One region of the Cellvibrio japonicus Ueda107 genome, then DNA from elsewhere that is predicted to be linked to it. Evidence: predicted binding sites of a transcription regulator. Region 1 holds the regulator's gene; the other holds the start of a gene.
What was found. Region 1 encodes sigma-54, which starts transcription at its own class of promoters, with help from an activator protein. Its sites were predicted from a motif close to TGGCACANNNNTTGCNNT; they were not measured.
Positions count from the first base shown of each region.

Region 2: a site for sigma-54 is predicted at 2,898-2,915, ahead of glnL (nitrogen regulation protein NR(II)). Genes of this name have one in related genera too.

Region 1 covers NC_010995.1:3,288,258-3,300,056, reverse strand. The annotation lists gene rng (ribonuclease G) at 1-491, shown strand, start outside; gene CJA_RS13575 (YhdP family phospholipid transporter) at 540-4,823, shown strand; gene yjgA (ribosome biogenesis factor YjgA) at 4,792-5,310, opposite strand; gene CJA_RS13565 (HPr family phosphocarrier protein) at 5,377-5,649, opposite strand; gene rapZ (RNase adapter RapZ) at 5,630-6,523, opposite strand; gene ptsN (PTS IIA-like nitrogen regulatory protein PtsN) at 6,535-6,981, opposite strand; gene hpf (ribosome hibernation-promoting factor, HPF/YfiA family) at 7,059-7,349, opposite strand; gene CJA_RS13545 (RNA polymerase factor sigma-54) at 7,473-9,101, opposite strand; gene lptB (LPS export ABC transporter ATP-binding protein) at 9,342-10,067, opposite strand; gene lptA (lipopolysaccharide transport periplasmic protein LptA) at 10,072-10,587, opposite strand; gene lptC (LPS export ABC transporter periplasmic protein LptC) at 10,574-11,182, opposite strand; gene CJA_RS13525 (KdsC family phosphatase) at 11,185-11,727, opposite strand; gene CJA_RS13520 (KpsF/GutQ family sugar-phosphate isomerase) at 11,752-11,799, opposite strand, start outside.
Region 2 covers NC_010995.1:4,221,741-4,228,404, reverse strand. The annotation lists gene CJA_RS17055 (methyl-accepting chemotaxis protein) at 1-8, opposite strand, end outside; gene glnG (nitrogen regulation protein NR(I)) at 357-1,793, opposite strand; gene glnL (nitrogen regulation protein NR(II)) at 1,777-2,853, opposite strand; gene CJA_RS17040 (DUF4124 domain-containing protein) at 3,004-3,561, opposite strand; gene glnA (type I glutamate--ammonia ligase) at 3,694-5,094, opposite strand; gene CJA_RS17030 (hypothetical protein) at 5,294-5,602, opposite strand; gene CJA_RS17025 (cation:proton antiporter) at 5,653-6,664, shown strand, end outside.

The sequences.
Region 1 (11,799 bases):
CGGCAACGGCGATTGCGCGTCAATTGCGCTTGCGCAACCTGGGTGGGATCATCATCCTCGACTTTATTGATATGAAGGACCCGGAGCACCAGCGGCAGGTGTTGCGTACCCTGGAAAAAGCCCTGGAAAAAGACCTGGCCAAGACCCGCATTACCGGCGTTTCGGAGTTGGGTTTGGTAGAAATGGCGCGCAAGCGCACCCGTGAGTCGCTTGGCCAGTTATTGTGCGAGCCCTGCCCGGTGTGTCAGGGGCGCGGCCAGGTCAAATCTGCCGAGACCGTGTGCTACGAGATTTTCCGTGAAGTCCTGCGTATGGCGCGGGCTTACGATAATGATAAGTTTTTGGTGCTGGCATCCCAGGTGGTTGTGGATCGCCTGCTGGATGAGGAGGCCAGTTACGTGGCTGACCTGGAAGCGTTTATCCAGCGAACCATTGAATTCAGGGTTGAAGCACTTTTCCACCAGGAACAGTACGATATTGTGCTGGTCTAGCTGACCAGTGGATGCCTGACAACAACCTTGGAACTACGATAGAGAAGCATGACTCGCGCCCTCCGCCAACTGGTCAAGTGGTCCTACTTGCTGAGTGCACTGCTGATCATCGCCCTGGCGGTGATGGTGCAATCCGGGCGGAGCTTTTCCCATCTCCTCGGTGACTACAACCAGGACATCGCCCAATATCTCTCGCAAAAGCTCAATGCCCAGGTCGATATTGGCCGTATCGATGCTACCTGGGATGGGTTAAAGCCCAGTTTGGATGTGCAGCAGTTAAGTATTCGCAGCGTGTCGGACAAATCCATTGTGGCGGTGGAGCGCGCACGTGTACGCCTCGATATCCTCGGTTCGCTAATGAACCGGCGCTGGGTATGGAGCAATATCCTCCTCTCTGATGTACACATGGATTTTGAGCAGCGGCTGGATGGCAAATGGCATGTCAGCGGCCTGCCGCCACGTGAGTCACCGGCCCCTGTTACCGACAAGGCTCCGGCATCTCCTGCCCAAGTGGATGCGCTGATTGACATGCTGCTGCTCTCCACGCGCATTGAGTTTCAAAATAGCCATCTGCGTTTTGGCTTTAATAATGGCCAGCAGGTCAACCTCAATTCACCGTCACTGCTGCTTGAAAATGCGGGCAAGTTTCACCGTCTTTCGTTGCAGGTGGATGTCGATGAACAGGTGCGCAGTGTGTATTTGGTCGTCGAAGGAGAAGGCGACCCTCGCAACCGCCAGCAATTCCGCTCCCGTGGCTTCCTGCAACTCAACCAGTTCCCGACCAGTGAGCCTATAGCGGCGCTTTCGGCTTTCCTGTTGGGCGGTGTTGTGAGTGATGCCATCAGGAGTGAAGGTTGGGTAAATGCCAATTTGTGGCTGGATAGTGATAAGCGCGGTAAAGGTTTTGCGGTCACTGGCAATATTGGGGTGCAGCGCTTGCTGTTACCCGTAGCGGGGCGCCAGCTGCAATTGGATGATGTCAACACAGCCCTGGTCGGCGATTGGCGCTATGGTGGCGATTGGCAAATACAGTTACGCGATCTGCAAGCACAATTGAAGGCGCGTGAACTGGCACCAATTAACCTCGGCTTGCGCTATACCCTGGCTGAACAACAGCTCGCCGTTAACCTGGATCGCCTGGACCTTGAGCCTTTGGCGATTTTATTGAATGAATCAGGCGCCCTGGGGCAGGGCATTGCCCAGGATGTACTGGTAACCCTGGCTCCGCGCGGACAATTGCACAATGTGGAATTGAACTTGCCCCTGCGCGCAACACCGGATTGGCAATTGCGTGCGAACCTGGCGCAGGTGGCCGTAAACGCCTGGCGTGGGGCACCGGCATTGACCGGTGTGGATGGTTATGTACAGGTGGGTCAGCGCGGTGGCTTTGTCAATATCGACAGCCAACAAGGCTTTAGCATGCATTATATTCCCAGCTATGCCGAGCCTATGGCCTATGAGCAGGCGCAAGGGCAAGTGGCCTGGCGCCTGGATCCAGCCAACAACAAAATCCATGTGAATAGCGGCGCCCTGCGTTTTCGCCAGGGCAGTGAGGATTTGACAGGGTATTTTTGGTTGTTTATGCCCTGGCAGCGCAATACTGGCGATATAGATCTGTACTTGCAGGTCGGGGGACGTAACCTCAGTGCCGGCCTGTACCAGAAATACTTGCCTGCCCTGGCCCCCGAGTCGATACAGAGCTGGTTAGCCCAGAGTGTAGGGCAGGATAACCCCGGTATTGCACGCACCGCCGGTTTTGTTTACCGCGCCACCCTTAACAATAAGAATCCCATGGCGCGCAGTTTTGACCTTTACCTGGATCTGGCCGAAAGCCGTTTGGATTACAGTCCGGGGTGGCCTGCCCTGGAGCAATTGCGTGGACGCCTGTTGGTTAGCAACGGCCGGGTTGCTGCCAGTATCCAGAACGCGGAGGCTTACGACAGCCGCATCCAGGCTGCAGAGGTGCGCATGGAGCCGCGCTCTCGCGGTAATGGCTCATTGCTGCAAGTCAAAGGCTCCCTGGCGGGGCCTGCAACCGACGGCCTGCGCATATTGCGCGAAGGCATACTGCGTCGCTATATCGGCGGCACTATGGATACCTGGTTCCTGACGGGTGATATGCAGGCGGATCTCGACCTTGCTATCCCCTTGGGCACTGGTGTGGCTAACCCGCCTGATGCCCACCAGCAAGTGAATGTGCAACTCAGGGCGCCGGCATTTGAGTTGCAGAATTTGCAATTGACGCTGCGAAACCTGGAGGGACGCATTGGCTACGATAGCCGCACAGGGCTTTCCAGTGAGGGGCTGGTTGCCAGCCTGTTCGGAGAGCCTGTTGAAGCCAAACTCAATACCCGTGTGCTCAAGGGCTACAACCAGACACAGATCGACCTGCAAGGCAAGGTTGAGGCGCGTACCCTGGCCGCCTGGAGCAAGCGTCCGGAACTGTTATTTTTACAGGGATTAATCCCCTACCAGACGCGGGTAGAGCTGAACCATCGCCCGCGTGACCTCATGGATCAGATGAGTGCGCAATTACCTGCCGAAGCTGATGCCCGTACCCGATTTGCTTCCACTGCCTTTGCGCGGGTGCAGGTGAAAAGTGATCTGCAGGATGTTGCCGTGAGCCTGCCGGGCAAGCTGGGCAAGCCTGCCAAGGGAAAGCGCAACCTGAGTGTGGAACTTTGGCTGGATGAGCAGGAAACCCTGGTAGATGTTTCCTATCACAAACCCGCCAACCTGGAAAAGTCCCTGGCGGTGGGTGAGCGCGCTTGGGTGGATGCTTTATTTTTGCTGGAGCGGGGTGCGGCTAACCAGTTACTGAACGCAGGCATTGCGCTGGCTGAAATTGCCGAATTGGATGATTCCCCGGCATTTCTGGTAAAGGGGTATTTAGCGGAATTCCAGCTGGATGTATGGCAACAATTGCTGGTGCGCTACCAGGATTATCAAACGCGCATTACACCGCTCTCCAGTAGTCCTGCACCTGCGGTGGTTGTCCCGGTTGATGAAAGCCGTATTGCCGGCTTGCCATTTCGCGCGCAATTAACACTGGGCAACTATCAGGTGGGCAGCCTCAATTTGCGTGATCTGCAGGTTGAAGCCCGCCGCGATTGGCGCGGTTGGCAGTTACAGGTAGAAAACCCGGTGGTCGCCGGTGCTATCCAGGTTCCCCAGGATGCGCACCGCCCACTGGACATCAAGCTGGATTATTTGCGTTTTACCCGGGAGGATCTGGGGTTGCCTGCAGAACCTGCAGCGGAGAGCGGTAATAGCGTGGCAGCTGCCGAACTGCCTGAGCGCAAATTGCTGGACCCGCGCGATTTACCACTGGCGAATATTGAGGTTAAGCAATTAGCGGTAGCCGGGGATGACTACGGCAGTTGGTCGCTCGAACTGCGCCCCAACAGCCGGGGCGTCGTGATTGACAAAATCCGGGGCAGTATTCGTGGCTTGAGTATCGAAGGTGCTAAAGAGCCTGCTGAGGGCGCCAGGATGCTGTGGGTCATTGGTGATCAAGGTCCCCAGACCCGATTTATCGGTGCCTTGCGCGCTGGAGATATTGCCCAGGTGATGCGCCACTGGTCCAAACCCGACCCGCTGGAAAGCCAATCAGCCTATTTCAACCTGGATATCTATTGGCCGGGCTCCCCCCAGGATTTCAAATTGGTGGATATCCAGGGTGATATGAGCCTGCGTATGGAGAAGGGGCGCTTCAAGCGCAATGTGTCGGCGGGTGGCGATGGTATTTTGCGGTTACTGTCGGTATTGAATTTCGACTCCCTGGCGCGGCGTATGCGCATGGACTTTTCCGATCTCTACCAAAGTGGCCTGGCGTACGATGAAATCAATGGCAAGGTCAGTTTTAGCCGGGGTACCCTGACTTTTGTTGATCCATTAGAGGTGCGTGGACCATCAAGCCGCCTGCAAATGGCGGGGACTATCGACCTCAAGCGCGAGCGTATCCGCACCCGTTTGGTCGCCACCTTGCCTGTGGCAGGCAACCTGACATTCTTTACCGCACTGGTAACAGGGCTGCCCGCTGCCGCGGGCATCTATGTGGTGAGCAAATTATTTAAGCGGCAGGTTGATCAGGTCACCAGCATCAGCTACAGCATCCGAGGCAGTTGGGATAATCCCAAAATGCGCTTTGATCGCCTGTTTGAGAGTGAAGAGAGTTTGCGTGACAGCGTGAAAAAGAAAGCGCCCAATAGCTTGCTGATGAGGCCGGAAGATATAGCGCCTGGAGCGACAGCAGGGGGAGGCGCCGATTTATTGCGCGATAGCGGGGAAGGCCAGGCACCTAGTCCTGGGCTTCCAATTGCTCGCGGATAAACCCAAATAACTTGCGTGCGCTGGCTGCCGGTTTGTTTTCCTCGCGCTCTTTCTGGGCGGCGCGAATTAATTGGCGCAGGTGCTGCACATCAATACCGGGGCAGGAGGTTACCAGGGTCTGGAAGACCTGTTTGTCGCCTTCAATCAACAGGTCGCGGTAGCGCTCTATTTGATGTTGGCGGTGGATGTACTGGTCATTGCGGTTCTGGATTTTTTCAACCGCTGCCTGGATTTCTTCGTGATTACCTTCGCGCATCAATCTGCCTATGTACTGGATTTGACGGCGGCGGGCCTCTTTAGGGGGCATTTTGCGCGCAATGTAGATGGCATCCAGCATTTGTTCACTGAGGGGAATCTGCGCCAGTTGCTTTTCATTCATATGGATCAGGCTTTCGCCCAGGGCTTGCAATGCATGCATATCGCGCTTGACCTGCGATTTGCTGCGGATGTAATCATCGGGATTGACGTCGTCGTAGTCGTAAACCATAGCAGTGCTGGCTGTGAAAAAGTGGGCGCACAGAGTAGGCAAAAGCGCCGTTAATAACAACCCGTGTTATTCCCCTTCGCCAAAATAGTCGGTCACAAGCGTACTGATTTCATCGAGCGCGTGTTGTGCATCAGCGCCATCGGCACTGACTTGCAGCTGTGTGCCCTGACCGGCTGCAAGCAGCATCAGAGACATAACGCTTTTAGCATCGACCCAATTGCCTTCACCAACACGTACCTGCACCTGTGCCTTGAACTTGCTGGCGAGGCTGGCAAGTTTGGCGGCGGCACGGGCGTGGAGGCCGCGTTTGTTAATGATCTCAAGAGTTTGCTGGAGCATGGTTATGGTGCTTCTGGTGTTTATGAATATCGCGGTGGCGCACCTGGACATCCTGGTAGTACTGGTCAAAGTGTTTTTTTAAACGTTCACTCAAGTATACGGAGCGATGTTGGCCTCCGGTGCAGCCGATGGCAATTGTGATATAGCTGCGATTATTAGCCTGGTAGCGGGGTAGCCAGCGCGTTAAATAGTGCTCTATATCAGCATACATCTCCTGGACTGTGACCTGCTCTTCGAGAAACTCAACAACGTCAGCATCCAACCCGGTCTGGGGGCGGAGGTGTGGCTTCCAATGGGGATTGGGCAGGCAGCGGGCATCGAAGACCAGGTCGGCATTAACCGGGGTGCCGTGTTTAAACCCAAAGGATTCAAACAGGATTGCCATGGTGGCTTCGGTTCGCCCCACCACCCGATCCTTAACCAGATCGCGCAATTCATGCAGGTTGAGGTGGCTGGTATCAATTGTTTGGTCGGCCGCATCGCGGATGGGTTCGAGCAGGTTTTGCTCCAGCGCTATAGCTTCTTCAAGGCTGGTGCTCTTGTCGCTTAACGGGTGTTTACGACGGGTTTCACTAAAGCGCTGGATGAGAACGGAAGGATGGGAGTCCAGGTAGATTGTGTGAAAGGGCAGATGGGCCTCTTTCAAGGTGGATACCATCTTGGGAAAGAGACTCAAATCCTGCCAGGCATTACGCACATCAATGCCTATGGCAAACTTTTGCGCCTGATCCTTGTGGATTTCAATCTGTGCAACCAGTGCGGGTAGCAGGCTAACAGGCAGGTTATCGATGCAGTTGAACCCCACATCCTCAAGGACATGGAGCGCTGTCGTTTTTCCCGATCCGGATAGACCGCTGACAATCACTAGGTGCATGTTGGACTCGCTTAGCTGATTGCGGCTTCATACAGATCCTGGTCGCTGGCGGCTGCGCGCAATTTATCGCGGTATTCCGCTTTGTTGAGCGCATTAACCAGGGATGACAGGGTCTGCAAATGTTCGTCATGGGCCTCTTCGGGCACCAGCATGGCAAACAGGATATCGACGGGCTGTGAATCTATTGCGTCAAAGTCGACTGGCTCGGTCAACGTGATCAGGGCACCAACGGTTCCCTGACAGTTTTCCACCCGGCAGTGGGGAATGGCAATGCCATAACCTATGCCGGTTGAGCCCAGGCGCTCACGTGCGATAAGGCGGCGAAATAAGTCTTCCGCATCAATATGGGTGACATCCTGGGCGATGGTGTTGGCCAACAGTTCCAGGGCTCGTTTCTTGCTGCCCCCCTCAACGCGGCAAAGCGTGCGTTTGGGGCTGATTAACGCTTGAATTTCCATAGGGTTACTGTCGTCGTATCTTCTCTTGTCGTTAAGCCCCGGCTCAGGTGCTCCGAGGCTGATTGGGTTGGTGTGGCTTAACGGTGGCTGCGCAACTTTTCTTTATGCTTGATCAACTGCCGATCCAGTTTGTCAGCCAGTGCATCAATAGCTGCGTATAAGTCTTCATGGGTCGCATCAGCAAACAAGTCTTTGCCGCTGACATGAACTGTGGCTTCTGCCTTTTGAATCAGTTTATCCACCGAGAGGATGACATGGGTATTGGTTATACGATCATGGTGATGACTGAGTCTTTCCAATTTGTTATTGACGTAATCCCTGAGCGATTCAGTAACTTCCAGATGGTGGCCACTGATAGTTATTTGCATAAGTACATCCTCTCGTTTCACGCGGACTGGTAAAAAATGACAGTTGATTCAGCAGTTGCAACTGATAACAACCTGTTGGTGCGTCCCGGCGTTCGCCATCTGTCCTGGGTATTGGGCCTGGATTTACAGGCTTTTGCGTTCATTGGATGGCGGAATATTGAGCGATTCACGGTACTTGGCGATAGTGCGCCTGGCAACCTGGATACCCTGTTCTGCCAGCAATTCGGTAATCTTGCTGTCGCTCAGGGGTTTTTTCGGATTCTCTGCGCTCACCAGCTTTTTGATGATGGCGCGTATGGCTGTCGATGAACACTCGCCGCCACTGTCTGTACTGACATGACTCGAAAAAAAGTACTTGAGTTCAAAAATCCCCTGGGGGGTATGCATGTATTTTTGCGTAGTTACCCGTGAAATAGTCGATTCGTGCATGCCGACAATTTCTGCAATATCGTGCAATACCAGGGGTTTCATGGCTTCGGGGCCATACTCGAGAAAGCCGCGCTGTTTTTCCACAATACAGCTGGCTACCTTGAGCAGGGTTTCGTTGCGGCTCTGTAAGCTTTTGAGAAACCAGCGGGCTTCCTGCAAATTATCCTTGAGGAAGGTGTTGTCGCTGCTGGAGTCAGCGCGACGCACCATAGAGGCGTAGTCTGAATTGATGCGCAAACGTGGCGCTATGTCGGGATTGAGCTCCACAATCCAGCGACTGTCACGTTTTTCCACAAAGACATCAGGCACTACATATTCAGTATCGCCGCTGGCAATAATGTCACCCGGACGCGGGTTGAGCCCCTGGATAAGTGTTACCGCCTGGCTGAGTTCTGCCTCCTTGAGCTTGGTGCGACGCATCAATTGGCGATAATCGCGGCTACCCAGGAGTGGCAGGTATTGCTTAACAATCAGTTTGGCGGGCTCCAGAAAAGGGGTTTGTGGATCAAATTGCTGGAGTTGTACCAACAGGCATTCGGACAGGTTTTGGCTGCATACACCGCAGGGATCAAATTGCTGCAGACGGTGTTGTACGGCGACCACTTCATCTTCTTCAAGCTCTTCAAGCTCTGCTGCCAGTCCATCATAGATCTCGTGGATGCTGATAGAGAGCATACCACTGGGCTCTACTGCGTCGATAATTGCCATGGCAACCAGGCGATCGCGGTCAGACATGGGGGTCAGGTTCAGTTGCCAGGTGAGGTGGTCATAAATCGAATCGGTTGTGGCGCGACGGCTCTCAAAATCGTTGTCTTCGTTATCGTAGTTACTGGAGCTGCTGCTGGAGGAGGCCTGGTAAACATCGTCCCAACTGGTATCTACCGGTAAATCAGCAGGGATGGAGTCTGACCAGTCCCCGGCGCTATCGCCAAAACTGTCGGCGTCAAAGTCCGATTCTGCCGCGGCTTCAAAGCCTTCTCCATTGCTACTGGCGTAATCATTTGATTCGCTGCTGGAATAACTGTCAGTGCTGGTACTGGAAGTGTAATTGTCGCTCAGCTGGTCTGTGGTGTTTGCTGCTGGATCTGCGGCGACCTCAAGGGTTCGCTCGTAATCACTGGTATCCGGTTCGCCAGTGTCGTAGTTGGTTTCATTGCCACCCTCGTAGTTTTCCTCCAATTCCAGCATGGGGTTGGAGTCCAGTGCTTCCTGGATTTCCTGTTGCAAGTCCAGCGTGGAAAGCTGCAATAGGCGAATGGCCTGTTGCAACTGCGGGGTCATGGTGAGTTGCTGACCGAGCTTTAATTGGAGTGATTGCTTCATTATGGGGGCAACAAAACCTGTTCAGGGTGAAACCGGGGTGGTGTCCTGGGTAGACACCGGATGTACGCAGGTATGGATAGATAAAACGCCAACCTTCTTTTAGTGGAGTTTAGACAGGCTTTGATTCCCAATCAATAAGCCTTAGCAATCTTTGTGCCTAATGATTAAAAATTAAGAATTGTCAAGTTGTTGCGGTCGCAGAAATCGCTATGTTTCCGGTTGTAGCACCCTGGGTGGTGGTTAGATACGGAAATGCTCACCCAGATAAACCTCTCGTACCCTGGGGTGTGCAAGCACTGTCTCCGGCTGGCCGGAGGCAATAATGTGACCTTCACTCACGATATAAGCAGTTTCACAGATATCCAGGGTTTCACGCACATTATGGTCAGTAATTAATACGCCAATTCCGCGATCCTTGAGGTGGCGAACAATTTCCTTAATGTCGCTTACGGAGATCGGGTCTACACCGGCAAAGGGTTCATCCAGCAAGATGAATTGTGGGTCGGTCGCCAGGGCGCGGGCGATTTCCACGCGGCGACGCTCGCCTCCGGATAGGGACATACCCAGGCTGTTGCGAATGTGGGTGATATGGAATTCACCCAAGAGGGATTCGAGTTTTTCCAGACGCTGCTTGCGGTCGAGATCCTTGCGGGTTTCAAGGATAGCCATGATGTTATCGGCGACAGACAGCTTGCGAAAAATCGATGCCTCTTGTGGCAGGTAGCCAATGCCGGCACGTGCGCGCCCGTGAATCGGCAAAGGAGTGATATCCAGATCGTCAATCAGTACGCGTCCTTTATCTGCCGGTACCAGACCCGCAATCATGTAAAAACAGGTTGTTTTACCCGCACCGTTAGGGCCGAGTAAACCGACAATGGTACCGCTATCGACGGTCATGGACACATCGACAACGACAGTGCGTTTTTTATAGCTCTTGGCAAGGTTCTGGGCGTGCAATCTGGGCATGGGGTCAGTGCTTGGCTTCGGTTTTGGGCGGAATATAGATATCGACACGAGCGCCATCAATTTGCTTGGCTTTCATGACTTCATTGATGAGGTCGTAATTGATATGCGGCGCTTTCATGACCTGGCCATCTTGCTCAATGGCGGCCTCCTCAACCAGCAGTAAATGCTCATTGTCCGGGGTATAGGTGATGCTTTTAGCGGTTGCAACAATCACCTTTTGGTCCAGGCTGGGTTGCTGTTGGAAGCGCGCAGGAGAGCCAGTGGCAACGATCTTATCCGGCGAACCGTCGGGGCGGGTGCGCACCTTGATGATATCCGCCGTAATTACCAATGAGCCCTGTTCGATGCGCACTGAACCGCTGTAGGTTGACTCACCGATTTTCTGATCAACGACCAGGGTGTCAGCTGTGCCGCGGATCACCTGGTTGCGATCTTCCGGTAAGGCCAATGCCGGGGTTGCCAGGGTGAGTAACAGGCTGCTGGCCAGAAATGCGAGGAAAGGGAGTTTAACGCGGTTCATAAATGGCTCTGACATCGGATTGCAATTGGACGCGGCTGTCGCGCATAAGCGCTGTCATACCCACGGCGTCCACCTGGCCTTTGGCGCTGCGCATCTTAACAGCTTTGTCGGTTTCGGCGTATTGCTCTGCGGGTTTTACCAGCAGCTCAGTGGTTTCTATCTGGATTAACCCCTGGCTGGCTGTCTCCTGCTGGATCAATACATCCTGGCTCAGGAAGAGCAATTTGCCATTCAGGCTGCTGCGTCCCAGATGGGCAGATAAGTGCCAGGGCGCTTCATCAGGGTTATCCTGGAAGCGTAATCTGGGGGTATCAAACAGGGTGTAATCCTGTTCGCCCGGCGCATCCGGATTGACCTGGAAATGGGTAACCAGGGGCGTGTTCAATTGATATTGCAACAAGCCCTGGGCGTTGTATTCGCGTGTTTCAACGCTGGTAATAAAGGTGTAGGGAAAGGTTTTTTCCGTATCTGCTAGCCCTGTTTTTTTACCGCTACCGTGAAACAGGCTGACAATACTGAAACTGACAACCAGGGCAATGACCAGTGTCCAGGGCGTGGTCAGTAACTCGCGCAAGCGTTGTTCGGCAGGCTTCACGATTACTGCGCTCCGGGTGTTGGCAGGTATTGGGCGAGTGCGGCCTGGTAGCTGCCCTGCGCTTGCATTAGCAGATCGCATGCAGCGCGCACAGCCCCTTCACCGCCCCGCTCTTCACTTTGCCAATGGGCGCGTTCGGCGACGGCAGCATGGGCATTGGCAACGCACAGCGCGAGGCCGACACGCGTCATTACCGTCAGGTCAGGCCAGTCATCACCCATAAAGGCTATCTGCTCCAGGGGGTAAGGGTGCTCAAGGAGTATTTCTTGCAATGCATCCCATTTGTCTTCCCGTCCCTGGACCAAAATACCAATTCCAAGGTCGCGCGCACGGCGTGCAACCAGTTCACTGGTACGCCCGGTGATAATGCCAACCCTGACACCGCTGCGTTGCAGGGCTTTGATCCCCTGTCCATCAAGGGTATTAAAACTTTTGAATTCATCGCCCTGGTTATTGAAGTAGAGGCGACCGTCGGTAAGTACCCCGTCCACATCGAGCAGCAGCAGGCGTATAGCACTCAGGCGGTTGTGTAAATTGGTGCTCATAGTTTACTCAAATCGATTTGCCGGCTAGATGATACCTGCGCGCAGGATATCGTTAATTTTTACGATGCCAAT
Region 2 (6,664 bases), 930 kb from region 1:
TGTACCATTGTTTCCCCCGAGCTTGCGGTAGAACTGTTATGTTTTGGCTTGTCGTTATCTATCGGCATTCTTTGCAACGTCTTGAGGCCTGGCGTACTTGTGTCCCATTGTATCGCTCGCATTCATGCCAATCTGTGCGCAAGATTGGTATGCCCACCGTGATTTGCTCACAGCGTAAGTCCGATCAGGGTGCGATTAGGTCTGTTGGTGGGCTCAAGAGTGACGCCTTGGCCTGAGTATAGTCACAGGTTCCCAAACTTGCTGTTGTCGCTACAAACAACATGCAAAAAAATACCCTGGCCCGTTTGTCGCGTTCCAGGGGGTTGAGGTGGGGTAAAGCAGTGTAGGCTGCGCTATCAGTTGTCGTCGTCGCCCTCGATATCCTGGCCTCCCGCCATGCCCAAATCCTTGAGTTTCCGGGTCAGGGTGTTGCGGCCCCAGCCGAGCAGGTTGGCGGCGTCGCGCTTGCGGCCTGCGGTGTATTTGAGCGCAGTTTCGATCAGGGCGCGCTCAAAGGTGGGTACCGCTTCGCTGAGCAATTGGTGCTGGCCGCGTGCCAGGGCCTGGTCGGCCCAGTGGCGCAGGGCCTTTTCCCAGTCGTCTGCCGGTGTGCTGGTTTCCTTGTGATCGAGTAATTCCGGCGGCAAATCCTCGATATGTACCTCGCGGCCGGATGCCATGACGGTAATCCAGCGGCAGGTGTTCTCCAGCTGACGCACATTACCAGGCCATTGCAGGGAGCAGAAAAACTCCTCGGTTTCCGGCAGCAGTACCTTGGTGTCCACATTCAACTCCGTTGCAGCCTTGTGCAGGAAGAAGCGCGCCAGTTTGGGGATATCCTCGCGGCGGTTGGCCAGTTTGGGAATGTGGATACGAATCACGTTCAGGCGGTGGAACAGGTCTTCGCGGAAACGATTTTCCGCTACCAGGTGTTCCAGGTTCTGGTGGGTGGCGGCGATGATACGCACATCCACTTTCACCGGGGTATGGCCACCGACGCGGTAAAACTCGCCATCGGCCAGGACGCGCAGCAAGCGGGTTTGGGTTTCCGCGGGCATATCGCCGATTTCGTCGAGGAACAAGGAGCCACCATTGGCCTGCTCAAAGCGCCCCTGGCGTTGCGCCGCCGCCCCGGTGAAGGCGCCCTTCTCATGGCCAAACAACTCTGACTCCATCAGGTCTTTGGGGATGGCCGCCATATTCAGGGCGATAAAGGGACCATTGCGGCGCGGGCTGTGGCGGTGCAGAGCACGTGCCACCAGCTCCTTTCCCGTACCTGATTGGCCGTTGATCAGTACCGTGATGTTGGATTGCGACAGGCGCCCGATAGCGCGAAAGACTTCCTGCATGGCCGGTGCTTCACCGATGATTTCGGTATTGGTTTCCGGGGTACTCTCCGGCGCTTGCTCCGACTTTTGCTCCTGGGCATGGGCCAGGGCGCGCTGGGTAACGGCTACCGCATCATCCACATCAAAGGGTTTGGGCAAATACTCGAAGGCGCCCCCCTGATAAGCGGCTACCGCACTGTCCAGGTCGGAGTGGGCCGTCATGATGATGATGGGAATATGGGGGTGGGTATTGTGAAGGTTACTGAGCAGGGTAAGGCCATCGGTACCTGGCATGCGGATATCACTGATGATGGCATCGGGTATGTCGCGGTTGAGCTGGCTCAGTGCGCTGTCACCCGAATCAAAGACCCGTGTTTCGATATTTGCACCCTGCAGGGCTTTTTCCAGTACCCAGCGGATGGACCGGTCATCGTCGATTATCCAGACTTTATTGGACTTCTGCATGGTGATTTTCCATTGGTAGATAAAGCGAGAAGCGGGTGTTGCCCGGCTCACTATGGCACTCAATCAGGCCGTGATGTTGGTGGATGAGGTGTTGCGAAATGGTGAGCCCCAGGCCAGTACCTTCGGCGCGGCCGGTGATCATGGGGTAGAAAATATTTTCGATGATATCGGTGGGGATACCCGGTCCGTTGTCGATGACATCGATGCGGCACACCAGTGAATGGTGGCGGCGACCAATGGTGTATTGGCGCTGGATACGGCTGCGCAGCTGGATAACCCCGTTTTTGACATTGGCTTCCAACAGGGCCTGCATAGCGTTGCGGACAATATTGAGCAATGCCTGGATAAGCATCTCCTTATCGCCCAGCAGGTTGGGAATACTGGGATCGTAGTCGCGCACGATTTTGATCGCGTCGCTACTTTCGGCCTTAATGATATTGGCGACCCGCTCGATGGCCTCGTGCACATTGAGTGACTGCCATTGGGGAACCTGGTTGGGGCCGAGCATCCGGTCAACCAGGTTACGCAGGCGATCGGCTTCGTCGATGATGATGCTGGTGTATTCGGTCAGATTGGAATGGGGTAATTCCCGGGCCAGCAGTTGGGCGGCACCGCGGATTCCCCCCAGGGGATTCTTGATTTCGTGGGCCATGCCGCGGATCAGGTTGCGCGTTGTTTCGTGGGAGCTGGTGAGCATTTCCTCGCGGCTGATGCGCAGCAGGCGATCGATGGGTTGGATTTCCACAATCAATCCTTCGTGATCGCCATAGGGGGTGACGGTATAGTCTACGGTGATAGTGCCACCGCTTAACAGGCGCCATTCGGCATGGCGTTTGGTGTAATGGTTGGCCTGGGCGGCCGCCAGCTTCAACTGGCGATCCGTTTCATCGGATTCGTAAAAGAAGTAGGTAATGGGCTCGCCGGTATTGCTCTCGCAGCTCATGGCCAGCAAGGCCTCGGCAGCCGGGTTCATATGGCACAGCAAAAGGTCCCTGTCCACCAGGATAATGGCGGTACTCAGGCTATCGAGAATGGGCTTGTAAATATCCGGCGGGCTCAACGACTTTTGCTCTCCACAACGCCTCGACAATGGGCAATGGAGTTAATGCAAAAAGCAAACCAACTGAAAAACCAAAGAAAAAGGCCTGTTTTAGCGCAAAACCCCGTCCAAAATCTAGCACAGGGGTATCCGGTGTGCACTATTTTGGTGCTACTTGCTGGGCTTGGGCGTTGGTGATGCAGGTTTTTTAATAATTGGTCGAATTAGGTTCACGGTAACCGGCTCCGATGTGCCCAATGATTGACCATCTGCGTCTATGGCCTCCACGCTGATCACGTGGGTGCCGCGCATAACGTCCTTGATCAGGATGTTGGTCATACGGGTTTCTTCGATAAGCTCCCCATCCATGAAATACACCAGCAGGTGATCTGCCTGCAGCTCGCGGTTAAGGTTGATGGCAATGGCCAGGTCGCGTTGGCCGACGGGAATAGTAACTTCATGGCGAGGGCTGATGATATGTATCTCATAGCCTTCGTCTTCAACGACGGCGGGTGCCTGGTTTGTCTGGTATTGCGGAATGGCATCCGGACTGGGGACTGTGTTGAGTTCGCGCAGTTTGATGCGCTCGGCGTTGTCGGTTTTGGGGCTGTCGGAATAGATGACCCGGCCATCTTTATCGACGGTTTTATAAACCTCTGCCATGGTCCAGGGAGCCAGCAGGCAAGCCAGCAGCATTGAAAGCCAGAATGTGGATAGATGCGAGTTCATAGCCGATTCCTCCGGGGATTACACTGAGATTAATCGCTCTCGCCGCAAACAAAAAGCCCGCTCCCTGTCGGGGGCGGGCTTTTTGCCATCTTGCAGGGAGATTTTGCCAATTGCTCGGCAAAATCTGTGACCTTACACGCTGTAATAGAGTTCGAATTCTACCGGGTGAGGAGTCATGTTTACACGTTGGATGTCAGCTTTCTTCAGGTCGATGTACGCATCGATGAAGTCTTTGCTGAATACGCCGCCTTTCAGCAGGAACTCGTGGTCAGCTTCCAGGGCACTCAAAGCTTCTTCCAAAGAGGCACATACTTGTGGAATCTGGGCTTCTTCTTCCGGCTCCAGGTCGTACAGGTCTTTGGTCGCTGGCTCGCCCGGGTGGATCTTGTTCTGTACGCCGTCGATACCTGCCATCAACAGTGCAGCGAAGCACAGGTATGGGTTGGCAGTCGGGTCGGGGAAGCGGGTTTCAATACGCTTGGCTTTCTCGCCCACAGTGTAAGGAATACGGATAGACGCAGAGCGGTTACGGGCAGAGTAAGCCAGCATAACTGGCGCTTCGAAGCCTGGAACCAGACGCTTGTAAGAGTTGGTAGAAGCGTTACAGAAAGCGTTCAGTGCCTTGGCGTGCTTGATGATACCGCCAACGTAGTACAGGGCAGTTTCGCTCAGGCCGGCGTAAGCATCGCCTGCGAATTGGTTTTTGCCATTCTTGGAGAAAGACTGGTGAACGTGCATACCTGAACCGTTATCACCGATCAGTGGCTTCGGCATGAAAGTAGCGGTTTTGCCGTACTGGTGAGCTACGTTGTGCACGCAGTACTTGAGGATTTGTACTTCGTCCGCTTTCTTAACCAGGGTGTTGGCGCCTACACCGATTTCACACTGGCCGGCGTTAGCAACTTCGTGGTGGTGGATTTCGATGGTCAGGCCCATGGCTTCCATCGCGTTACACATAGCGCCACGGATGTCGTGCAGGGAATCGATAGGTGCAACGGGGAAGTAGCCGCCTTTTACGCGTGGCGCGTGGCCGTGCTTGCCTTCGCTGTCTTCGCCTGACTGCCAGGAAGCTTCTTCAGACTTGATTTTGTAGAAAGAGCCGCCCATGCCGGATGCATAGTGAACACTGTCGAAGATGAAGAATTCTGGCTCTGGACCGAACAGGGCAACGTCGCCCAGACCGGTAGACTTCAGGTATTCTTCAGCGCGCAGGCCGATAGAGCGCGGGTCGCGATCGTAGCCTTGCATGGTTGATGGCTCAACGATGTTACAGCGAATGATAATAGTGGGTTCGTCGTAGAAAGGATCCAGTACCGCGGTAGAGTCGTCCGGCATCAGGATCATGTCTGAGTCGTTAATGCCTTTCCAGCCAGCGATAGAAGAGCCGTCGAACATCTTGCCTTCGGTGAAGAACTTGTCATCCACTACGTGAGATGGGAAGGTTACGTGTTGCTCTTTACCTTTGGTGTCAGTGAAACGCAGGTCGATCCAGCGAGCTTCGTGTTGCTTGATCAGGTCTAAAGTCTTAGACATTGAATGCCTCCAAGTTGTTATAGCCCGAAGGCTATAGATTGAGAAAGTTGTTATTGCGGGTAAGTAGACAGCCCGGAGGATCGCCTACCTGGAATTGTTGCCCACGTTCATCCAGACACGTTGCTCATTTCACGGAACGACTCATTTCGGTGAGCGACACGGGACTAGGGTGTCAGAAACGGGGCAAAATATATGCCATTTAAAGAAAATAGCAACAGCCGTTTAAAAATAAGGGTTTAAGCATAGATCGCCGGGTTTTAAAAAATGCAAAAGCACTGTATTGGTGCGTATTTTTTCTGAAATGATCAATATTGGTGCTTTTTGTGGCGTGGCTTTCCATGCCGGGAAGGCTGGCCGTGTCATGGCAAAATTCAATCTGTCCACCTGCCTGAAAAGAGGGCGAAAGCCCTGCGATCATGCCATAGCGATTGTTTATGAGGGATGGCTCGCCTGGGCTGCTAAAGAGGGTTAGCCTTGCGCGCTCGGCCACAGGTGCGGACTCAGGCATGCTGTGCCGTTTATAAAATAAACAATTCCCTAAAAAATCCAAGGCAAGTTATGCACGCAGTTACCATTACGGAAATCTTCCTGATCGCTATGCTGATCATCTTTACGGTTCCCTACCTGATTTGGCGTTTATTCAGGACCGATTATTGGGCTCCCCTGGTCGTGGTACAGATCATCACCGGTATTCTCCTGGGGCCCGGTGTTTTGGGGGCGGCTTTTCCCGACTATTACCAGTTTGTATTTAATCCCCAGGTGATCCAGGCGCTTAACGGTATCGCCTGGTGGGCAGTGATGATTTTTGTCTGGATCGCCGGTATTGAGCTGGATTTGAAAAAGGCCTGGGAATACAAGCGCGAGAGCGGTATTACCGCCGGCCTGGCACTGGGTACCCCCCTGTTGTTTGGCTGTGTGGCAGCCGCCATTTTGCTCAGTATCAGCGATGGCTGGATGGGCCCCAATGGAATGACCTGGCAGTTTATTGTTGGTGTGGGGATGGCCTGTGCGGTAACTGCTTTGCCGATTCTGATCCTGCTGATGGAAAAGATGGAGATACTGCGCCAACCCATAGGGCAGCGGATTCTGCGCTATGCCAGCCTGGATGATATTGCGATTTGGGGCGTCCTGGCGTTGATCCTGCTTGATTGGGAGCGCATTGGACGCCAGGGGATTTTTCTGCTGAGTTTTGTGGTGGCCAGCTATTTGTTCCGCAAGCTGATGCTGGCATTACAGGAGCGTGATCGTTGGTACATTGGTTTTATCTGGTTGGCGCTTTGCGGCCTGTTGGCAGACTGGGCCGGGTTACATTTTATGGTAGGGGCCTTCCTGGCAGGTGCCGTTATGGATGCAGAATGGTTCAATCAGGAAGACATGGACAAGCTGCGCCATTTCGTATTGCTGATCATTATGCCCGTATTCTTCCTCAGCACAGGCTTGCGCACTAACTGGGAAGTGGGAGGCATCGCCGTATTTGCGGCGGCGGCGGTGTTGCTGTTGGCGCAAGCCGCTGGAAAATTGGCCGGAGTACACCTTGCGGGTCGGGTTCTCAAATGGGAAAAGGGTGAAG